One region of the Pantoea sp. C2G6 genome, then DNA from elsewhere that is predicted to be linked to it. Evidence: predicted binding sites of a transcription regulator. Region 1 holds the regulator's gene; the other holds the start of a gene.
What was found. Region 1 encodes LexA, which represses DNA repair genes until DNA is damaged. Its sites were predicted from a motif close to TNCTGTATGTACATACAGNA; they were not measured.
Positions count from the first base shown of each region.

Region 2: the regulator LexA is predicted to act here: its motif matches at 2,828-2,847, upstream of ACCW71_RS00780 (DNA translocase FtsK 4TM domain-containing protein).

Region 1 is NZ_JBGMNJ010000013.1:23,672-35,582, reverse strand. Features, by position in the region: gene ACCW71_RS15975 (conjugal transfer protein TraF) at 1-30, opposite strand, end outside; gene ACCW71_RS15970 (hypothetical protein) at 208-468, opposite strand; gene zur (zinc uptake transcriptional repressor Zur) at 492-1,013, shown strand; gene ACCW71_RS15960 (CsbD family protein) at 1,075-1,287, opposite strand; gene dinF (MATE family efflux transporter DinF) at 1,453-2,775, opposite strand; gene lexA (transcriptional repressor LexA) at 2,873-3,487, opposite strand; gene ACCW71_RS15945 (diacylglycerol kinase) at 3,593-3,961, opposite strand; gene plsB (glycerol-3-phosphate 1-O-acyltransferase PlsB) at 4,090-6,513, shown strand; gene ubiA (4-hydroxybenzoate octaprenyltransferase) at 6,576-7,442, opposite strand; gene ubiC (chorismate lyase) at 7,467-7,979, opposite strand; gene psiE (phosphate-starvation-inducible protein PsiE) at 8,066-8,476, opposite strand; gene ACCW71_RS15920 (UTRA domain-containing protein) at 8,546-9,253, opposite strand; gene ACCW71_RS15915 (ABC transporter substrate-binding protein) at 9,460-10,521, shown strand; gene ACCW71_RS15910 (alkaline phosphatase family protein) at 10,541-11,353, shown strand; gene ACCW71_RS15905 (ABC transporter permease) at 11,350-11,911, shown strand, end outside.
Region 2 is NZ_JBGMNJ010000001.1:155,151-167,061, reverse strand. Features, by position in the region: gene ACCW71_RS00780 (DNA translocase FtsK 4TM domain-containing protein) at 1-2,767, opposite strand, end outside; gene lrp (leucine-responsive transcriptional regulator Lrp) at 2,886-3,380, opposite strand; gene trxB (thioredoxin-disulfide reductase) at 3,903-4,871, shown strand; gene cydD (heme ABC transporter permease/ATP-binding protein CydD) at 5,015-6,784, shown strand; gene cydC (heme ABC transporter ATP-binding protein/permease CydC) at 6,784-8,514, shown strand; gene aat (leucyl/phenylalanyl-tRNA--protein transferase) at 8,548-9,240, shown strand; gene infA (translation initiation factor IF-1) at 9,586-9,804, shown strand; gene clpA (ATP-dependent Clp protease ATP-binding subunit ClpA) at 9,894-11,911, opposite strand, start outside.

The DNA.
Region 1 (11,911 bases):
CGCTGAACGTTGAGCGAATTTTTTCACCATTTGCCTGCCATCACCTGAGAAATTCACTGAGATAAGCCGTTGAAACATTCAACGACTGAATAGTTTGTTAGCCATATTGTGAACGTCAGCTAACGCTTTATTGCTGTGAACTCAAAGGAAACAGTGTCTTAATTCAAAGGATTGGATGTTTTCCAATCAAAAAAACGTTGTAATTGTTCAGACCAGGCGAAGGAAATAAGAATAAGACCAGACCTCGCTTAAGTCTTTCTGAACATTACTGCTTAACTCCGTGAGATGCAAAGCAAAATGGCGGTTAATTCCTCTTAAAGCCATCAGCCGATGGATCTGATTTGTCGTCAGATTCCGTATAAAAGAGCAGGCAAACGCCCTGATCGCTGTTTTTTCAGGCAAATAGTGCTGTTTTATCAGACAAAAACCAACCTCAGCAGCGGCAACCTTTGTGTGATAAAATAACATCACTTATCCAGCGGAGAATTTTCATGTCAAACATGACCTCACAGCAAATTATGACCCAGGCGGAAAAGCTGTGCCTGCAACGCGGTGTGCGTCTGACTTCGCAGCGTGCTGAGGTGTTACGCCTGATGGCCGAGCAGCCAGGCTCTATCAGCGCTTATGATCTGCTGGATCAGCTGCGGGTCAGTGAACCGCAGGCGAAACCGCCGACCGTCTATCGGGCGCTGGAGTTTCTGCTGGAGCAGGGTTTCATTCATCGGGTGGAGTCGAACAACAGCTACGTGATGTGTCACCATTTCGAGGCCCCGGCGCATACCTCGGTGATGCTGGTATGTGACCGCTGTGCAGCGGTTACCGAGAAACAGGCGCAGGGCGTAGAAAACATTATTGCGACGCTGGCGGGAGAAGCGCAGTTTGCCTTACGGCATAGCGTGATTGAGGCGCATGGCCTGTGTGTCAACTGTGCGGAAGTGGAAGCCTGTACTCAGCATGAAAGCTGCCAGCACGATCATCAGAGCGAAGGGAAAAAGCGCGGAAAAAAAGGGTAGCACACATCCCTGTGCTTTGCCGGCCGGGTAATGCCGGCGGGCAGGAATCCTCTGCTGAGGTTTACCAGCGGTGGTCTTTGTTCTGACCTTCCCAGTCCGTTACCTCACGCTCTGCATCTTCCTTCGCATAGCCGTAACGCTCCTGGATTTTACCGACCAGCTGATCGCGTTTCCCTTCGATGACCTGCATATCATCATCGGTCAGCTTGCCCCACTTCTCTTTCATTTTGCCTTTGAACTGTTTCCAGTTGCCGCTGGCTTCGTCTTTATTCATAGCAGACCTCCCATCCTCGGGTTTAATGTTTATTTCGCGACACAGCAAAATAACGCTATAAAGCGCTGGTTAACTGCGCCGTATAGAGTTAATTGTAGTCATGAAAACGAGGATGACGGAATAATACAGAATAATCCGTAGCCGCTGCGCTCAGCGCCCGCCCGCTCAGGCGTCAAACCAGCTGTTCTGAACCCAGTGCCTGCGCCAGATCAGCCACAGGGAGAGGCCACGCAGCGCGAGGAACACCGTAACCGCCAGCCATAACCCGTGGTTGCCCAGCAGCGGCAGACTCAGCAGCGTCAGAAAGTAGCCAGCCGCGGCCAGCACCATGCTGTTTCGCATCTCGCGCCCGCGGGTCGCGCCGATAAACATCCCATCCAGCAGATAACACCAGACGCCGATCAGCGGCATCACCACCTGCCAGAACAGGTAGCGGTCCGCAGTTTGCTGCAACGTCTCAAGCGAGGTCAGCAGCGTGACAATCTGCGGGCCAAAAAACGCATACACCAGCGAGAAAAAGAGCGCCACCACCACCGCCTGACGGCAGGCAGAGCGCCAGACGAGCCGCAGCTGGCTGCCATCTTTTGCGCCATGCGCTTCTCCCGCAAAGGCTTCCACCGCATAGGCAAAGCCATCCAGCGCATAGGCGGTAAAGGTGATAAACATCAGCAGCACCGCGTTAACCGCCACCACGTCCGGCCCGAGGCGCGCGCCCAGCACGGTCAGCGAGGCGAAACAGAGCTGGAGCAGCAAAGAACGCAGCATAATATCGCGGTTCAGCCGCAGCAGGCGCTGAACGTCGCCGCGCCAGCTCTGCTTCAGCATTGCCATGGTGATGCCGCGCAGTTTTAACACCCGCCAGACCATCACCGCACCGACGCCCAGCGTGATGTACTCCGCCAGCGCCGTGGCGGTAGCCGCGCCCGCCACACCCCAGTGCAGACCCATCACCAGCCAGAGGTCGAGAAGGATGTTGACCAGGTTACCCACCACCAGCAGGATGACCGGCGCGCGGGCGTATTGCACGCCCAGCAGCCAGCCGAGGATCACCAGGTTAGCCAGCGTAGCCGGCGCACTCAGCCAGCGGATCTGAATAAACAGCGCCGCCTGTTTCAGCACCTCAGGATCGCCGCCCACCAGATGGGTGGCCAGCTGAATAATGGGATAGCGCAGCGCGATAAACAGCAGCCCAGCCAGCAGCGCAATCAGCAGCGGCTGCGTCAGGGCACGGGCCAGCGCGGGCTTATTTCCAGCGCCAAACGCCTGTGCCGTGAGGCCAGTGGTGCTCATCCGCAGGAACAGCAGCAGCATGAAGAGAAAACTGGTGACAGTGGTCCCGACTGCAACCCCGCCAAGATAGACCGGGCTGTCGAGATGACCAATAACGGCGGTATCGACCACACCCAGCAGGGGAACGGTGATATTTGAAAGGATCATCGGCAGCGCGAGCCGCCAGAGGTTTTTATCGGTTGCCGTAATAAAGCGCATTCGCCGTTCCGTGCTCAGTGTCGCTGCGAAGAGGCAGCGACAAAATTAGGGCAGACAGAATAGCATCAGAGCAGGCGAATGCACGCGGGCATCAGAATCAGAGCCACTCGCCGTTGCGCACCACACCCACCGCCAGACCTTCTACCGTCAGCGACTGCGCGCGCGTGTCGACCACAATCGGGTCGAAGTCACTGTTTTCCGGCAGCAGATGCACGATAGCACCCTGCTTTTTCCAGCGTTTCACTGTTACTTCATCGTCGATGCGGGCAACCACAACCTGACCGTTGCGCACATCCTGGGTTTTATGCACCGCGAGCAGGTCGCCATCCATAATGCCAATATCTTTCATCGACATTCCACTGACGCGCAGCAGGAAGTCGGCTGAGGGCTTGAACAGACCCGGATCCACCTTGTAGTGGGTCTCGATATGCTCCTGCGCCATGATCGGTTCACCGGCAGCCACCCGGCCAATCAGCGGTAAGCCTTCAGAGGGCTCTTCTTCCATAAGCAGACGGATGCCGCGTGAAGCGCCAGAAACAATCTCAATCACCCCTTTACGCGCCAGCGCTTTAAGGTGCTCTTCTGCCGCGTTCGGCGAGCGGAAGCCCAGCTGCGCGGCGATTTCCGCACGTGTAGGCGGCATGCCCGTCGAAGAAATATGGTCGCGAATCAGGTCATAGACCTGCTGCTGCCTGCTGGTTAATGCTTTCATCCCGCCCCCTGGTTGTTTATACAGTCGCTGTGAGTATATACAGGTATTGGCGAAATGGAAACCGATTGTCAGGTAAAACGCGCTCCCAGCGCGGTTTTGGAAGGCTTATCGCAAATGTGTCCAGAGCAGCGCGATCCAGACAAACAGTGCCAGTATGATGCTGATCAGCACCGCCGCCGAGCCCATATCTTTTGCCCGGCCCGCCAGCGGATGATGCTCCTGGCCGATGCGGTCAACCACGGCTTCAATGGCGCTATTGAGGATTTCAACAATGACCACCAGCACCACCGCCCCTATCATCAGAATGCGGGAGACCACATCCACATCCAGCCAGCAGGCCACGACAATGGCGACCAGCGCGGCCAGCGCCTCCTGGCGAAACGCCGCTTCATGTTGCCAGGCGGCACGCAGCCCCTGCCATGAGTAACCTGCGGCTTTCACGATTCTTATAAGACCGGTGGCATTATTTGCCATGATGTGGGAACCCTTTCTTCGGATTGACGTCAATGTCTGGGCTGCGTGCAATTGGCACCACCACAGATCTTCGCTGCGCTTTCTGGTATGCTTGCGGCGCTTTGCTAACAAGAGGCTTCATGTTGTCTATGTCAGGTTGGCGTAAACTCTATTACAAACTGCTTAATTTACCACTGTCGTTTTTGGTAAAAAGTAAGGCCATTCCGGCCGATCCCGTTTCTGAACATGGTCTGGATCCGACCCGACCTATTATGTACGTTCTGCCTTATGATTCGAAGGCTGACTTACTGACTTTACGCGCGCAGTGTCTGCGGCACCATCTGCCCGACCCGCTCTCTCCACTGGAGATTGATGGCTCACTGCTGCCGCGCCACGTTTTTATCCACGATGGCCCGCGTGTCTTCCCCTATTTTGTGCCCAGCGTGGAGTCGGTGAAGATCTTTCACGATTACCTCGACCTGCACCGCAATAATCCCGAGCTGGATATTCAGATGCTGCCGGTCACGGTGATGTTTGGCCGCGCGCCAGGCCGTGAGGTTCAGGGCGAGCCAACGCCTCACCTGCGCGTGCTGAACGGCGTACAGAAGTTCTTTGCGGTGATCTGGCACGGACGCGACAGCTTTGTCCGCTTCTCGCCAACGGTGTCACTGCGCCGGATGGCGACCGAACATGGCACCGATCAGTCGATCGCCCAGAAACTGGCGCGTGTGGCGCGTATTCACTTTGCCCGCCAGCGGCTGGCGGCGGTGGGTCCGCGCTTACCGGCGCGTCAGGATCTCTTTAATCGCCTGCTGCAATCCAAAGCGATTGAAAAGGCGGTGGAAGATGAGGCCCGCAGCAAAAAAATCTCCCATGAGAAAGCGCAGCAGAACGCGGTGGATATGATGGAAGAGATCGCCGCCAATTTCTCCTATGAAGCGATTCGCGTCACCGACCGCGTAATGGGCTGGCTCTGGAGTCGTCTCTATCAGGGCATCAACGTTAACGGCGGCGAGAAGGTGCGCCAGCTGGCGCAGGATGGTCATGAGATTGTCTATGTGCCCTGCCATCGCAGCCATATGGATTATCTGCTGCTCTCCTATGTGCTCTACCATCAGGGCCTGGTGCCACCCCACATTGCGGCGGGCATCAACCTCAACTTCTGGCCAGCCGGCCCGATTTTCCGTCGGCTGGGCGCCTTCTTTATTCGCCGCACCTTTAAAGGCAACAAGCTCTACGCCACGGTGTTCCGCGAATATCTTGGCGAGCTGTTCACCCGCGGTTATTCGGTCGAGTACTTTGTCGAAGGGGGCCGTTCACGCACCGGTCGCCTGCTCGATCCTAAAACCGGCACTTTAGCGATGACGCTCCAGGCGATGCTGCGCGGTGGCAACCGTCCTATCACCCTGGTGCCGATCTACATCGGCTATGAGCATGTGATGGAAGTGGGCACTTACGCCAAAGAGCTGCGCGGCGCGGCCAAAGAGAAAGAGGGCTTTATGCAGATGGTGCGTGGCTTACGCAAGCTGCGCAATCTCGGTCAGGGTTACGTGAACTTTGGCGAACCGCTGCCGCTGGTCAACTATCTCAACAAGCGCGTGCCGGAGTGGCGTGACGCCGTGGACCCGATCGAACCGCAGCGTCCGGGCTGGTTAACGCCGACCGTCAACGATATTGCCGCCAGGCTGATGGTGCGTATCAATGAAGCGGGCGCGGCCAACGCCATGAACCTCTGTGTGACCGCCCTGCTCGCCTCACGTCAGCGCTCACTTACCCGCGAGCAGTTGATCGAGCAGCTGGAGTGCTATACCCAGCTGCTGCGCAACGTGCCTTATTCGCCGAATGCCACCGTTCCCGATCTCTCCGCAGAAGCGCTGCTCGATCACGCGCTGGGCATGAATAAGTTTGAGAGCGAAAAGGACAGCATCGGCGACATCATCATTCTGCCGCGTGAGCAGGCAGTGCTGATGACTTACTACCGCAACAATATTCATCACATGCTGGTGATGCCGTCGCTGATTGCCGCCATTGTTCAGCAGCATCAGGCGCTGAGCGAAGCTGAGCTGCTGCGCCAGGTGAGCCTGATCTACCCGATGCTGAAGAGCGAGCTGTTCCTGCGCTGGCAGAGTGACGAATTGCCGCAACTGCTGGCAGAACTCTGTCAGGAGCTGGCGCGTCAGGGCCTGATTACGCGCGAAGCGGGTGAACTGCGCTTTACCGCCGCCCGCTACCGTACGCTGCAACTGCTGGCGGCCGGGGTGCGGGAAACGCTCCAGCGTTATGCCATCACCTTCTCGATTCTCAGCGCCAAGCCGACGATCAACCGCGGCACGCTGGAGAAAGAGAGCCGTACGCTGGCACAGCGCCTGTCGGTGCTGCACGGTATCAACGCCCCGGAGTTCTTCGACAAAGCGGTCTTTACCTCACTGGTCCTGACGCTGCGCGATGAGGGTTATATCAGCGATAAAGGTGATGCTGACGTGTCGCAGACCCTGGCGACCTGGCACATCCTGGCTGACCTGGTGACCAGCGATGTCCGCATGACGATTGAAACGGCTGTGGCACACGACTGACAATAGTACACAGTAAAAAGGCGACCTCATGCGGTCGCCTTTTTTATGCCTGAAACGCGCTATCAGAAAATCTGGCTGAACGGCGGCGTGTTCATCAGTACGCCGAGAAACAGCACCATCCCGACATAATTGTTGTTCAGGAACGCCTGGAAGCAGGGCTGACGTTCGCGCTGCGCGATCAGCTTCTGCTGATAAACAAACAGCGCGGCGGCCAGCAACAGCGTCCAGTAGAACGCGCCATTCAGATGCAGCATCATCCCTACCAGCGCCATCAGCAGCAGGGTCGCCAGTTGCAGCAGGCCGATAATCAGCTTGTCGAAACGGCCAAACAGAATCGCCGTCGACTTCACGCCAATCTTCAGGTCATCGTCACGATCCACCATCGCATACTGGGTGTCGTAGGCCACTGTCCAGCAGATGTTCGCAAAGAATACCAGCCAGCAGACCAGAGGTAAGGACTCACTAACTGCGGACCAGGCCATCGGGATCGCCCAGCCAAACGCCGCCCCCAGCACCACCTGCGGCAGATGGGTGTAGCGCTTCATAAAGGGATAAACCCAGGCGAGCGCCAGTCCCACCACCGAGAGCATGATCGTCATCAGGTTCATGGTCAGCACCAGCACAAAAGCCACCAGCGCCAGGATCACGAACAGCAGCTTCGCCTCTCCGGCACTGACCGCGCCGCTGGCCAGCGGACGATGCTTCGTGCGTTCCACATGTCCATCCACTTTGCGATCGGCGTAGTCGTTAATCACACAGCCGGCCGCGCGCATCACAAACACCCCGGCGACAAACACCGCCAGCACCGGCAATGGCGGGATCGCCATTTTAGCCAGCCATAAGGCCCAGAGCGTCGGCCACATCAGCAGCAGCGTGCCAATCGGCTTATCGATACGCATCAGGCGAGCGTAAGCGCGCCATTTATTCATAGTTAAACTCTGCACCACACATCCTCAGGCTAAATCGCGATAGAGCGGCGACGCCGGTAAAAAAAGTTCAGTCAGCAGCAGCGGCTTGCCGGAGAGACGCAGACGCGAGCGGCGTCCCCACAGCGCCTCAACCTGCCCCGGCTCAATAAAGTCGCGGGTCAGCGTCGAAGAGGAGAAGAGATAACGCCCCAGCGGGCGCGTGCCCAGCTGTTGCAGCATCGCCTCTGGCCCGTTGAGGGTGCTTTCCGGCACCAGAGTGCGGCCCGCCAGCCACGGCTCTCCGTCACCGTAGAGCAGAATTTCGCGCAGCCAGAAGCGTTCATCGTCTGGCAACAACGCGCTTTCCTCACCCAACTCACTGGCCTCAATAAAGCCTTCCCGCAGCGGCTGAACCGTGACCCGCTGACAGTGCTGTTCAAAACGGCGCGTCATCGAATCCTCTTCCATCAGCCAGTCGAGCAACGGCGGCGCCAGCGTCGCCTGCGACGGAGACAGCCAGTTAAGCGCACGTAATAAGCTGAGCGCGTCTTGCGACATAGCACTACTCCCAATCATTTTCAGGTGGGTAGTTTAGCGCAGAGACGCGATGGGAACACCTGCCGTCATAGCAGACGGCAGGGAGATTACTCACGTTTCAGGCGGTTGCTGTTTGCCAGCCAGAGCGTGATCACCAGCATCAGAATCGCGGCAGAATAGCAGAGCGTATCGAAGGGGTTTTTATGGTCGACGATAATCAGACGGATAATCGCGGTGATACCGATATAGACAAAATAGCGCAGCGGGAAGTGATAGCCGGACTGAAAGTACTTCACAATCAGGGCGATAAATTCGAAATAGAGGAAATAGATGACAATTCCCTCAATCAGCAGATAGGAGGAAGCCTGCTCGCCGGTATTAAACAGCACGTTGGCCAGATGGATGGTTTCTTTGCCCAGAAAGACGATCAGGATAATCGCCAGACTCAGCAGGCCCAGATTGAGCACCCATTGCAGTAGCGTGGCAAGGTTGCGGGCCCAGGGATTTTTGTCACTCATGTCGCGCCTTAAAAGCAGTTATTCGCGCGCGCTATCATGCGCGAGTGTGACGCAAATCACAATATCCACTCAGGCTTCCACATCGACACAGAGCGCATCGTAGCGCCAGTATTCGCAGTCGCAGTCAATCACCTCTTTCTGCTGATTGCGGTTGATGCGGGTGATCAGCAAACCCGGACTGCCGGTTGCCACATTCAGCGGCGGAGCGGCGACCTCCGGCAACGGGCCAGGCAGAATAGTAAAGCGCGCGCCGCCGTAGCGAATCCCGTAGCGCTGATCATAGAGATCGGTCAGGGAACGGGTCAGGTCTTCATCAAGCAGGCCAGGGAAAAAACGTGGGTTGAGATAGTGCTCCACATAAAGCACCGCGCGCCCGTCGATGCGCCGCAGGCGGCGGATACAGTAAACCGCCGAACCGGGTGCCAGCCGCAGCGCCGTCGCCACCCTCTCCTGCGCCGCCACCTGTTCTGCCGCCAGCACCTCGGTCGTCGCCTGCCGCCCCTGCTCGCTGGCCATCGCATGAAAGTGGCTATGGTGCAGTGGGTTGTAGATCAGTCGCGGCGGCGCGATAAACCAGCCGCGACGCAGTTCACGGTAGATCACCCCCTGTGCTTCCAGCTTGCCCAGCGCTTCACGCAGGGTTATCCGGGTGGTGCTGAACGCTTCGCTTAACGCGCGTTCCGCCGGCAGTCGCCCGCCGCTGAACTCACCCGCCTGAATACGGCTCAGTAAAGCGCTGGCGATCGCCTCCGCCGTTTTGAGTGCTATCGACTCCACCACAGTAGCCTCATTTTGGTGCGGTTCCGCACTATCACTGTTCAGGTAAATGCGTCTGTGACGGGCGAACGGGCCGCATCTTTCATCGCCCATCCCCTGTACAGCGCCGCTCTGTCATAAATCGTTCATAGTCAGGGGCTACATTGGCTCGGTTCTTGCTGGACTAGACCAGCCAGGCCCATCAACTTACACCCGGAGCAACTGAGATGAAAGCGTTTATCGCCTCTGTAGTAGCCAGTGCTGTAGTGCTTACCCTGCCCGTTGCGCAGGCCGCCGATAATGACCTCGCCGCACTGGAAAAAGCGGCGCGCAGTGAAGGCCAGGTTAACAGCGTCGGGATGCCGGACAGCTGGGCCAACTGGAAAGACACCTGGAACGACATCAGCAGCAAATATGGTCTTAAGCACAGCGACACCGATATGTCATCGGCGCAGGAGCTGGCGAAATTTGATGCGGAGAAAGAGAACGCCAGCGCGGATATTGGCGATGTGGGTGCCGCTTTTGGACCGATCGCGGTGGCGAAAGGGGTAACTCAGCCCTACAAACCGACCCACTGGGATCAGATCCCCGCCTGGGCCAAAGATAAAGAGGGTCACTGGGCACTGGCCTATACCGGCACTATCGCCTTTCTGATCGACAAGCAGCAGGTCAAAGAGATCCCCCACAGCTGGGCCGATCTGAAAAAAGGTAAGTATGTGGTTACTATCGGCGATGTCGGCGTGGCAGCTCAGGCTGCTAACGGTGTCCTGGCGGCAAACTACGCGTTAGGCGGTGATGAGAAGAACCTGAAACCGGCGCTGGCCTTCTTTGCCGACCTGGCAAAACAGGGGCGTCTTGGCGTCACCGATCCGGTGATTGCCAATATCGAAAAAGGCGAAGTGCAGATGGCGGTGGTGTGGGACTTTAACGCCCTGAACTATCGTGACCAGATTGACCGCAATCGCTACGAAGTGGTGATCCCGTCTGACGGCTCCGTCACCTCCGGCTACACCACCATCATCAACAAATATGCGAAACACCCTAACGCCGCAAAACTGACGCGCGAATATATCTTCTCAGACCAGGGCCAGATCAATCTGGCGAAGGGTTACGCCCGTCCGATTCGTGCCGAGCATCTGACTCTGCCCGCCGACGTTCAGGCCCGCCTGTTGCCGCAGTCTGAATACAAAAATGCCCGTCCGGTGAAGGATCAGGCCGCCTGGGATAAGTCGTCGAAAATGCTGCCGCGCCTGTGGCAGGAAAACGTCATTATCAATATGCAGCAGTAGTACGCGGCAGGGGAACGGAATGAAAACGATTCTGGTGGTGCTGGATGGGCTGAGCAATCAGGTGGCGCAACATGCAATGGGGTATCTGCATGCCGAATGTTCACAGGGCAACGGCTACTATTACCGGCTGACCTGTGAACTGCCCTCGCTGTCGCGTCCGCTCTATGAGTGCATTCTGACCGGCGTCACGCCGGTCAGAAGCGGGATTATTCACAATGGCGTCAGCCGCTTAAGCCGCGAGCGCAGCGTTTTTCACTATGCGCGCGCGGGCGGACTGAAGACCGCCGCAGCCGCCTACCACTGGGTCAGTGAACTCTATAACCGGACCCCGTTCCTTCCGGCGCGCGATCGTCACACTGACGCGCCGGCGCTGCCGATTCAGTATGGCCATTTTTACTCTGACGACAGCTATCCCGACTCCCATCTGTTTGAAGACGCAGAGAGTCTGCGGCTGCGTTACGATCCCGATTTCCTGCTGATCCACCCGATGAATATCGACGACGCCGGTCATAAATCGGGACTCTCTTCGCCGCAGTATCGTAACCGGGCGCGCATCGCCGACGGCCTGCTGTCGCAGTGGATGCCGCTGTGGCTGGCGGAGGGCTATCAGGTGGTGGTGACCGCCGATCACGGCATGAATGACGATCGCTCACATGGCGGAGTCCTGCCGGAGGAGACCACGGTGCCGCTGTTTGTTTTTGGCCGCGCCTTCTCGCTGCAACCCGACCTGGCGCCGCAGCAGACCGACCTGTGCGGTACTTTATGCGAGCTGCTGGAGGTGGCACACGACAAACCGGTCTGTCGCGGACTGCTGGCGGAGTCGCAGAGATGAAGGGAAAAGCGCTGGCGCTGCTGCTGTTGCTGCCTTTTACCCTGTTCTGGGTCGCCTTTCAGCTGGCACCGCTGCTGTGGATCGCCATCAACAGCTTCTGGAGCGAACTGAACAGCCAGTGGGGCTGGGATAACTATCTGGATATTCTCAGCTCGCCCTTTTATCAGCAGGCGTTTCGCTTTTCGCTGGACATCTCTTTCTGGTCAAGCGTTTACGGCTTACTGATTGCGCTGATCACCGGCTATTCGCTGCATCAGCTCGGCGGCGGGCGACTGCAACGCTTTCTGATCTCATTCACCAATATGACCAGCAACTTTGCCGGGGTGCCGCTGGCCTTTGCCTTTGTCATCCTGCTGGGGCTGAACGGCTGTCTGACGCTGCTGCTGCGCCATTATGGGGTGATAGAGAGCTTCCGGCTCTTCTCGCGTAACGGCATGGTGATGGTCTACACCTGGTTCCAGATCCCGCTGGGGGTACTGCTGCTCTATCCGGCATTCGACGGGCTGAAAAAAGAGTGGCAGGAGTCGGCGGCGCTGCTCGGTGCCAGCCGCTGGCGCT
Region 2 (11,911 bases), on a different contig from region 1:
CCATCTCGCCAACACTCCAGCGCAGCGCATTGGCCGCATCTTTCATGTCGGTGACCACTTCGGTCAGCAGGTGCGGAATGCCTTCATAGACCGACAGCTCAAGCATTTTCGGGTCGATCATAATGAAGCGGACTTCTTCCGGCGTTGCCTTATAGAGCATGCTGATAATCATGGCGTTCACACCCACCGACTTACCGGAACCGGTAGTACCGGCCACCAGTAAGTGCGGCATTTTCGCCAGATCGGCCACCACCGGCTGACCGGCAATATCTTTGCCCAGCACCACCGCCAGCGGTGAAGGATTATCACGGAATTTAGGGCAATCCAGCACTTCACGCAGATAGACGGTCTGACGATGTTTGTTCGGCAGTTCCAGACCCACGTAAGGTTTACCGGGGATCACTTCCACCACACGAACCGCCACGGTCGAGAGTGAACGGGCTAAATCGCGCGACAGGTTAGAGATGCGAGCCGCTTTTACCCCAGGGGCTAAGTCGAGTTCAAAACGGGTGATCACCGGACCCGGTGAGATGCCAACCACCTCGGCTTTTACGCGATAATCACCTAACCGCGACTCCACCAGGCGAGCGGTCTGCTCCAGGGAGAACATATCGACCGGCTCTTCCTCTTCCGGTGGCGCAGTCAGCAGGTCCATGGAAGGCAGCGGGGTTGACGGCTTCTCCAGCGGCTGCTCATGGCGCATCAGGAAAGGATGGATCAGGCTGTCGTGCAGCGAAGGCTTCGGCTCTTCCACGGGCTGAGCCGCTGGCACCGCCGGCGCGCCATAAGCAGGCGCAGCGGGTGTCGCAGGCGCAGCGTAAGCCGGTGCAGCCGTGCCATAAGCGGGTGCGGAAGTGGCCACAGGCGCGCTGTAAGCTGGCTCCGGTGCTGCTGGCGCAGCGTAGGCAGGCTCTGCCGGTGAGAAACTGGCAGGCGCGGGAACCTGAGCCGCTGCCTGAGGGGTGGCGACCTCACTCATCTGCTGCCAGGGTTCATGTGAAGCGGCAGGGGCTTCCGGCTCCGGCGTAGCAGCAATAGTAAACAGCGGTTCAGACGGGCCGTCATCAACCAGATCTTTCATCGGAGAGAAATCAAAGGCTGACGCGGTATCAATGTTGAACACCGGCGACTCTTTTTTCACTTCAGGCTCATAGCGCTGCTGTTGCTGCTCGGCAAACTGACGCGCCAGTGCCGCCTGCTGATGCGCTTCCTGCTCATCTTCCTCCTCCTGCTGCCAGCTGCTGCCATAGCGCTGCTGCTGTTCAGACTGGAAGGCCTGGCGCAGTTCAGCCTGCTGCAACGCCTCTTCAGCTTCAGTCTCAGGTGCAGCAGCTGCGTCAGCAACCGCCACACTCGTCGATTTCGCTTTCTCTTCCGCCATGCGCTGAGAAGGCAGCTTAATGCCATAGGAAGCCAGCTCACGCCGGGTCGGCAGTTTAACCGGGTTAGGACGTGGCAGGGTCGGACCGATACCCTGCTTAACCTGCGGATTGAGAGACGTTTCGGGAGCCAGATCGAAAGCGGGCGCGGTGCGGGTCACCGCCTGGGCTGCCGCAGCGGTGGCGGTGGCCGCGGCGACTGGCACGTCAGGCAACGATGGCGTGTCACGCCAGTTACCCATTTTCGGCTCGTCATCGTCGTAAGCATTAAATGAGTGCGCAGCGGGCGCCTCGTCAGGCATCTCAAAATGGTAAAGCGGTGGCGTGGCGGCCGGTGTCGCAGCATGCTGCGCCGCTGCCTGGGCCGTTGCCGCTGACTGAGCGGTGGCGGCAGCATAAGCGGCAGTATCTGAAGCGGGTTGTGCTACCGGGGCTGAAGGCGAAACCGCCGCCGCAGGCGCTGGCGTCGTAGCCGATGCACTGACAGGCGCTGGCGTCGCGGCCGGAGCCGCCGCTGGACTGGCAGCCGCTGACGTCGCGGCTGGCGTAATGGCCACCTCAGCGGCTTCAGCGGTAGCGGCGACCGCGGCGCTGGTGGCAGCCGCGGCTTTCACCAGCAGCGGATCCTCTGAAGACAGGACAGGCTGTGCGGCACGACGAGGGGCAGAGAGCAGCACATCATCCTCCTGCTGATCCGCCGCATGCAGCAGTGGAACGTCGCCGTCATCCTGAGTATCCCGCTCATCCTCTTCCTGCCAGGGCTCATCGTGGCGTGAGCGATTACTGGCAAAAGTGAGCACACCCATGACAACACCGCCGATACGTTCCGCGATGGTAAGCCATGACCAGCCGGTATAGAGCGTGACCCCCGCTGCCCAGACGCAAAGCAGGGTCAGCGTGCCGCCCGCCGGACTGAACCAGGGGGCAATAGCGTTACTGACCAGGCTGCCGATTACCCCGCCGGAGGCGAAATACCAGATGTCGTCCGCGTTGAGTGCCGCCAGGCCGCAGGTGGTGACCACCAGCGCAAGGACGCCAATCAGCCGCAGGCCAATGGCAAAGTAATCGATATAGTCCTGGTTATCGCGCTGGCGGAAAGCGATCCAGCAGAGGCCCAGAATCACCGGCGGAATGGCGTAAGCCATAACACCAAAAATGAACAGCAAGGTGTCAGCGAGCCAGGCACCCACGCTGCCGCCAAGGTTGTGAATGGGTTCATGCCAGGCCGTTTGCGACCAGCTCGGGTCGGAAGGGTTAAAGCTGACTAACGAAACCATCAGGTAGATGGCAAACAGCGCCACCAGAATAAGCAATGCTTCCAGCAGACGACGTCCACTGCTTAGCGATTGTAACGAAACGTCTTTGTCTTCTGTGTATTCCTGGCTCAAGAGAACTCTCCAGGTGCCTGTAAAGTAAGAAGCAACAGCGCCGGGCTGGCCCGACGCTGGTCCTGTATGAATTCACAGGAGTGTACCGAAATCTCACAGGTTTTGCACCTGCCCCGCATCAGCGAGTTTTGATCACCAGTCGATTGCTCTGTTTGACCTCTTCCATCACCACGTAAGTCCGCGTGTCGTTTACGCCCGGCAGACGCAGCAGGGTCTCACCCAGCAGTTTGCGGTAGGCGGACATATCGGGCACGCGGGTTTTCAGCAGGTAGTCGAAATCGCCAGAAACGAGGTGACACTCCTGAGTTTCCTCAAGTTTTTGCACCGCGGCGTTAAATTGCTCAAACACATCGGGCGCACCACGATTCAGAGTAATCTCAACAAACACCAGCAGTGAAGCATCCAGATAATGTGGGTTTAACTGCGCAGTGTAGCCAAGGATGAAGCCCTGACGTTCAAGACGACGCACGCGCTCAAGACATGGCGTAGGCGATAATCCTACACGTTTGGAAAGCTCTACGTTTGAAATGCGACCATCTTTCTGAAGTTCATTCAGAATATTCCTGTCAATTCTGTCGAGATCTTTTCCGGGGCGTTTCTTATTGTCTACCATTATTATTGTCTCTCTTAATTCCTTCCCTTTACCTGCCTCGCCCTGAAAACGCTCATTGTTCGGGGCATTTCTGAAGTGAGCTAACAGAGCCTGTGTGCTATCACACTTATTGATATGACGCATGTTGTCTGTCCACATCATGCGTCATGACCTATAGCAGGCTGCTTTTATCTGGCTTTACATGCAAAACAGGGGAGGAAACCCTGTTTTATTCCGATAAATGTTATTCGCTTCTGATAATGTTTTCGCAAAAGCGCAGGCGATTGTCAAAGTAAAATCACCAAATTCAGTACAAGATGCCAGACAGACCGCTGGGTATCTGTTTTTAAATGAGTATTTTTGAACTATTGCACCAGCAAAAACCGATTTTTGCCCCCTTTTAGCGCAACGGCCAGGCACAATCGCCACTCATCGACTACGCCGTTTGCAGCTATCGTTAACAAAATTGGCTAAGCCTTGTCATTGCCGCCAGATATTCCCTACAATCGCAGGCTATGTCAGCCGAATGAAACTGAGGAACGCATGAGTACGGCCAAACACAGTAAGTTACTCATTCTGGGCTCCGGTCCAGCGGGTTATACCGCAGCCGTTTATGCTGCACGCGCCAACCTGAATCCGGTGCTGATTACCGGTCTGGAAAAAGGCGGACAGCTGACCACCACCACCGAGGTGGAGAACTGGCCGGGCGACCCGCACGATCTGACAGGTCCGGCGTTGATGGAACGCATGCAGGAGCATGCTGAAAAATTCAACACCGAGATTATTTTCGATCATATCCACACCGTGGATCTCCAGAACCGTCCGTTCCGCCTGGTCGGTGACAGCGGCGAATACACCGCCGATGCCCTGATCATCGCCACGGGTGCGTCAGCCCGCTATCTCGGTCTGCCTTCTGAAGAGGCGTTCAAAGGCAAAGGCGTCTCCGCCTGCGCCACCTGTGACGGCTTTTTCTACCGTAATCAGAAAGTCGCGGTGATTGGCGGCGGTAACACCGCCGTAGAAGAGGCGCTTTACCTGGCCAACATCGCCTCTGAAGTGCACCTGATCCACCGCCGCGACAGTTTCCGCGCCGAGAAGATCCTGATCGATCGGCTGATGGAAAAAGTGCGCAGCGGCAACATTGTGCTGCATACCCACCGCACGCTGGAAGAGGTGGTCGGCGACCAGATGGGCGTTACCGGTCTGACCCTTCGCTCAACCCAGAACAGCGATGAAACCGAAGCGCTGGAAGTGGCCGGTCTGTTTGTTGCCATCGGACATAGCCCGAACACCGCCATCTTCGACGGTCAGCTGGCGCTGGAAAATGGCTACATCAAAGTGCAGTCTGGTCTGCATGGCAACGCCACCCAGACCAGCATCCCTGGCGTCTTTGCGGCGGGCGATGTGATGGATCATATCTATCGTCAGGCGATCACCTCTGCGGGCACCGGCTGTATGGCTGCGTTAGACGCTGAGCGCTATCTTGACGGGCTGGTTAAAAACGATCGGTAAGTTGTTAATCCTCTGATCTTAAATGTTCCAGGCGACGGTTTTTCAGTCGCCTTTTTTATTGCCCTCATGCTAGATTCTTGCGCCTGAAGTGAGGGGAATCTCATCCCCTTTTCATCCCTCATCGACATTTAACATGGTCTCGCATGGATAAATCGCGGCAGCAGCATCTTACCCACTGGCTCCGTCAGCAACGTCGTTTCGCCGGTCACTGGTTGCGACTCAACACGCTGCTGGGGATGGCCAGTGCGCTCCTGATCATTGTGCAGGCCGCGTTGCTGGCTTCGCTGCTTCAGGCGCTGATTGTTGAGCAGCAGCCGCGCGAAACCCTGACCGCCCGCCTGCTGCTGGTGCTGCTCTGCTTTGCCCTGCGCGCGCTGATTAACTACGCCCGCGAACTCACCGGCTACCGCGCCGGACAGGCTATCCGTCAGGCGCTGCGCAAACAGGTGTTAGATCGTTTATCGGCGCTGGGCCCGGCCTGGATCCAGGGCAAACCCGCGGGCAGTTGGGCGACCCTGCTGCTGGAGCAGATTGAGGAGATGCAGGAGTACTATGCGCGCTACCTGCCACAGATGACGCTGGCGGTGCTGATCCCCTGCTGCATTCTGCTGACGCTGTTTCCACTGAACTGGGCGGCTGGCCTGATCCTGTTCGCCACCGCGCCGTTGATTCCGCTGTTTATGGCGTTAGTCGGCATGGGTGCGGCCGAGGCGAATCGGCGGAATTTTCTGGTGCTGGCCCGCCTGAGCGGTAATTTTCTTGACCGTCTGCGCGGCAGAGAGACGCTGCGCCTGTTTGATCGCGGCGCGGCGGAGCAGCAGGCGATGGCGGCGGCCACGACCGATTTTCGCCAGCGCACTATGGAAGTGCTGCGTTTAGCCTTTCTCTCCTCGGCGGTACTGGAGTTTTTCGCCTCGTTAGCCATCGCGGTGGTGGCGGTTTACTTTGGCTTCTCCTATCTGGGTGAACTGCATTTCGGCGCTTACGGTCAGGGCGTCACACTGTTTACCGGCTTTCTGGTGCTGATCCTCGCCCCGGAGTTTTTCCAGCCGCTGCGCGATTTAGGGGCCTTTTATCACGCTAAAGCGCAGGCGGTCGGCGGGGCGGATGCCCTCGAAACCTTTATGCAGGCGACACCGGCCGCAGCAGCGCAGCAAGGCCAGTTGCCGTTTACTGCTGACCAGGCTATCGCGCTGGCCGCGCTGGATCTGGTGGTGTGTGCGCCCGATGGTCAGCGGCTGTGTGGTCCGCTGACCTTTAACATTGCTTCCGATGAACAGGTTGCGCTGGTCGGGCAAAGTGGTGCGGGCAAAACCGCCCTGATGAGCGCCCTGCTCGGCTTTCTGCCCTATCAGGGTTCGCTTAAAGCCAACGGCGTCGAGTTACGCGATATTCGCCGGACCGACTGGCACCAGCAGCTCAGCTGGGTCGGACAGAACCCGCAGTTACCGGCGGCTACCTTGCGCGACAACATCGTGATGAACGCCCCGTGGGACCCGGAGCGTTTTAGCGCGGTGCTGGCATCCTGTGGCGTCGATGAATTTCTGCCTCGTCTGCCAGATGGCATCGAAACCCAGCCGGGTGATGGCGGTCATTACCTGTCGGTCGGCCAGGCGCAGCGGGTTGCCGTGGCGCGAGCGCTCTACCGATCCTCACACCTGCTGCTGCTTGATGAGCCCGCCGCCAGCCTGGATGCGATCAGTGAACGACATGTGATGCTGGCGCTGAACCAGGCCGCCGCCCGGCAGACCACGCTGATGATCACCCACCAGATTGATGCGCTCAGCCACTGGCAGACAATCTGGGTGATGGAAGCGGGTAAGCTGGTGCAACAGGGTAGCTGGCAGCAGCTCTCGCAACAGCCGGGACCGTTCAGTCAGATGCTGCAACATCGTCAACAGGAGATCCGCTGATGTCAGCGCTGCGCCCTTTCCTTCGCCTCTGGCTGCGCCACCCCTTTCGCCTGGCGCTGGGCATCGTGCTGGCGATAGTGACCCTGCTGGCCAGCATCGGCCTGCTGACGCTGTCAGGCTGGTTCCTGGCGGCCTCCTCCGTGGCAGGAGTAGCCGGACTCTACTCCTTCAACTACATGCTGCCGGCAGCAGGAGTGCGTGGCGCGGCCATCATTCGCACCGCTGCACGCTACGCTGAGCGCCTGGTCAGTCACGACGCCACCTTCCGGGTGCTTCAGCATCTGCGTGTTTATACTTTCAGCCGTCTGATGGCGCTGTCGCCGGGCCAGCTTTCGCAGTTCCGGCAGGCGGATCTGCTTAACCGGTTTGTGGCGGATGTTGATACGCTGGATCATCTTTATCTGCGCGTCATCTCGCCGCTTTTCGGGGCGTTTGTAGTGATGGTGGTAGTTACCCTCGGGATGAGCTTTATCGACCTTCAGCTGGCCCTGACGCTGGGTGGCATCATGCTGGCTACCCTGGTGCTGATGCCGTCGATCTTTTATCGCCTGGGCGCGCCTGCCGGGATCGCGATTGCGCAGGGTCGTGCCCGCTGGCGTTTACAGCTGATGCAGTGGCTGGCGGGCCAGGCTGAACTCACCTTATATGGTGCGTCGCACGCCTGGCGTCAGCAGCTTGATGAAGATGAGCTTCGCTGGCAGCAGGCGCAGCGTCAGCAGCAGCGCTTACAGGCGGCGGCACAGAGCCTGCTGCTGCTCATCAGCGGTGTGGCGGTGACATTACTGCTCTGGCTGGCTGCCGGTACTATCCGGGCAGAGCAGTTGCCTGGTTCGCTGATCGCTCTGGTGGTGTTTTGTGGGCTGGCCGCTTTTGAAGCGCTGGCACCGGTTGCGGGTGCTTTCCTGCCGATGTCTCAGGTGAATACCGCCGCGCAGCGGGTTAATGAGATCATCGACCAGCCGCCTGCCATCACTTTCCCGCCACACTCTGATGCCCGGCCCGGTAGTCTGGCGATAGCCATCGATCAGCTCGATTTCAGCTATCCAGACCGCCCGGATAAAGTGCTTAACCGGCTCACCCTGCGGGTAGACGCAGGCGAGCGGATCGCGCTGTTAGGGCCGACCGGCTGCGGCAAATCGACCCTGCTGGCGCTGCTGACCCGTGGCTGGGAGAGCCAGCATGGTGTCATCACTCTGAACGATCTGCCGATCGGCGCATGGCAGGAGTCAGAGTTGCGTCAGCGCATCAGCGTGGTCACGCAACGGGTCCATCTGTTCAGCCAGAGCCTGCGCGACAACCTGCTGCTGGCATGTCCAGCCGCCAGTGATGAGCAGTTGCGTGCGGCGCTGACGGAGGTCGGCCTGCAACGCCTGCTGGAGACAGAGGAAGGATTAAACGCCTGGATGGGTGAAGGTGGTCGCCCGCTCTCAGGCGGTGAGCTGCGGCGGCTGGCGATCGCACGCGCGCTGCTGCATAACGGCGATCTCTGGCTGCTGGACGAGCCGACAGAAGGACTGGATGCCACCACCGAGCAGCATATTCTTAACCTGCTGCAACGCCTGACCGCGGGCAAAACCGTGATAATGGTGACTCATCGCCTGAGCGGTCTGGAGCAGATGGATCGTATCTGCGTGATGGATAATGGCGTCATCGTTGAGCAGGGTAGCCATGCCGTATTAATCTCAAAAGCGGGTCGCTACTGGCGTTTCCGGCAACGGATTGCGCTATAGTCTTAGCGAAATGCTGATGAGTAAACTAACGCGATGAGACTGGTACAACTGTCACGGGAATCTCTGCAATTTCCGCCACCGGAGATGGCACTGCGCGAGCCAAATGGCCTGCTGGCTATGGGCGGCGATCTCTCCCCTGCCCGGTTACTGAACGCCTATCAGCGTGGCATTTTTCCCTGGTTTTCCCCCGGCGATCCGATCCTCTGGTGGTCGCCCGATCCCCGCGCGGTGCTGATACCTGAAGAGTTTCACCTCAGCCGCAGCATGAAGCGTTTCCATAACCACTCGCCCTACCGGGTCACCATGAACGAGGCCTTTGACGAGGTAATCGACGGCTGTGCCAATGGTCGGGAGGAAGGCACCTGGATTACCTTTGAAATGAAGCGCGCCTGGTTACGCCTGTATGAACTGGGCCACGCGCATTCGATTGAAGTCTGGCATGAACATCAGCTGGTGGGCGGGATGTATGGATTAGCGATGGGGCAAATCTTCTGCGGCGAGTCGATGTTCAGCCGCCAGCAGAACGCCTCTAAAACCGCGCTTTGGGTCTTCTGCCAGCATTTCATCAAACATCAGGGACGTCTGGTGGATTGTCAGGTACTTAACCCCCATACCGCCTCTCTGGGCGCGCAGGAGATCCCGCGTGCTGACTATCTGCAATATGTTCACAACCTGGCGTGCCAGCCGGTCAGCGACGGCTGCTGGCAGACGCAAACCCTTTTTTAGCCGCGCAGAGATGTTTTGCACACATAAAAGCGTATAAGTGATATAATGGTCGAGTTTGGTATGTCGTCCGCGCTTTGCAATAACAAGCCGGAATTGCCAGGCTGGGAATCTCAACGCACTCTCGGAACTGTTTTTCAATCGTGCGCGCGTAACCGGTTGATACAGATTCTTAGCCCGCTAATCCCCCGCAGACGTCACATAAACACCCTAATTTACCCGATGCTCGCGATCACAGGCGAAGCCCGGCAAAGCGTTGGCTCACTCGCCGACGGTTCTTTACATAAATCGTTGAATTGGGCATTATCTTGCCGGTTCAACTGAAAGGTAGTACACCCAGAGGATTCGATGGCCAAAGAAGACAATATTGAAATGCAAGGTACCGTACTGGATACGTTACCTAACACCATGTTCCGCGTAGAACTTGAGAACGGACACGTGGTTACTGCTCATATCTCCGGTAAAATGCGCAAAAACTACATCCGCATCCTGACGGGCGACAAAGTGACCGTCGAGCTGACCCCGTACGACCTGAGCAAAGGCCGCATTGTCTTCCGTAGTCGCTAACAGGCGATAGTCTCGCCGCTTCATTTCAGGATGAAGCGAAAAAAAAGGCCGGATTTTCATCCGGCCTTTTTCATATCTGCATCAGGCGATTAATGCACGGTGCCTTCGGTTTTCCGTTTTGCCGCACTCAGGAAGTGATAGGTCAGTTCACCTTTCTCACGATCCAGCGCCACGGAGACCGACCCACCATCGACCAGCGAACCAAACAGCAGTTCATTGGCTAACGGTTTCTTCAGGCTCTCCTGCACGGTGCGCGCCATCGGACGAGCGCCCATCGCTTTGTCATAGCCCTTCTCTGCCAGCCAGTCGCGTGCTTCATCACTGACTTCCAGCGAGACGCCTTTCGCATCCAGCTGCGCCTGCAACTCGACAATAAATTTATCGACCACCTGATGGATCACCTCTGGTGACAGATGTTTAAACCAGATGATGTTGTCGAGACGGTTACGAAACTCTGGGGTAAAGATCTTTTTGATCTCTTCCATTGCATCGGTGCTGTTGTCCTGATGAATCAGGCCGATCGATTTACGTTCGGTCTCACGCACCCCGGCGTTGGTGGTCATCACCAGCACCACGTTGCGGAAGTCCGCTTTGCGACCGTTGTTATCGGTCAGCATACCGTTATCCATTACCTGCAACAGCAGGTTAAAGACATCCGGGTGCGCTTTCTCAATCTCATCCAGCAACACCACCGCATGAGGATGCTTGATAACCGCATCCGTCAGCAGGCCGCCCTGATCAAACCCGACATAGCCCGGAGGCGCACCGATCAGACGACTGACGGTGTGACGCTCCATGTACTCGGACATATCAAAGCGCAGCAGTTCAATCCCCAGCGCCTTCGCCAGCTGAACAGTGACTTCCGTTTTACCGACACCGGTCGGACCGGCGAACAGGAAGGAACCCACTGGTTTACGATCCTGACCCAGACCTGCACGGCTCATTTTGATCGCTTCAGTCAGCGCCTCAATGGCATTGTCCTGACCAAACACCAGCATCTTCAGGCGATCGCCCAGATTTTTCAGCGTATCACGATCGGTGGCTGAAACACTTTGCTCAGGAATACGCGCAATACGCGCAACCACGGTTTCAATGTCAGCCACGTTGATGGTTTTCTTACGTTTGCTGGCTGGCATCAGGCGCGCACGCGCACCCGCTTCATCAATCACGTCAATCGCCTTGTCAGGCAGATGCCGGTCATTGATATATTTCACCGCCAGCTCCACCGCCGCACGCACCGCTTTCGCGGTATAACGCACGTCGTGATGCGCTTCGTATTTGGTCTTCAGACCGTTGAGGATCTGCACGGTCTCTTCAACCGACGGCTCGGTAATATCGATCTTCTGGAAGCGACGCGCCAGAGCACGATCTTTTTCGAAGATGTTGCTGAATTCCTGATAGGTAGTGGAACCCATCACCCGGATCTTACCGCTGGAAAGCAGCGGTTTGATCAGGTTTGCCGCATCCACCTGACCCCCGGAAGCCGCACCCGCACCGATGATGGTATGGATCTCATCGATAAACAGAATGCTGCTCTCATCCTGCTCCAGCTGTTTTAACAGCGCTTTGAATCGTTTTTCAAAGTCACCGCGATATTTGGTGCCCGCCAGCAGCGAGCCAATATCCAGCGAGTAGATGGTGCAATCTTTCATCACTTCCGGGACATCGCCCTGCTCGATACGCCAGGCGAGACCTTCAGCAATCGCTGTTTTACCGACGCCTGATTCACCCACCAGCAGCGGGTTGTTTTTACGGCGACGGCACAGCACCTGGATGGTACGTTCCAGCTCTTTATCGCGACCAATCAGTGGATCGATCCCACCGACGCGAGCAAGCTGATTAAGATTGGTGGTGAAGTTTTCCATACGCTCCTCCCCGCCTGCTTGCTCTTCGTTAACCGGATTTTCTGCGCCTGGCGCCTGGCCCGGCTCATCTTTGCGCGTACCGTGAGAGATGAAATTCACCACATCAAGGCGGCTCACTTCATGTTTGCGTAACAGATAGGCCGCTTGCGACTCCTGCTCGCTGAAAATGGCGACCAGCACATTCGCCCCGGTGACTTCACTGCGACCGGATGACTGGACATGGAAAACCGCGCGCTGCAATA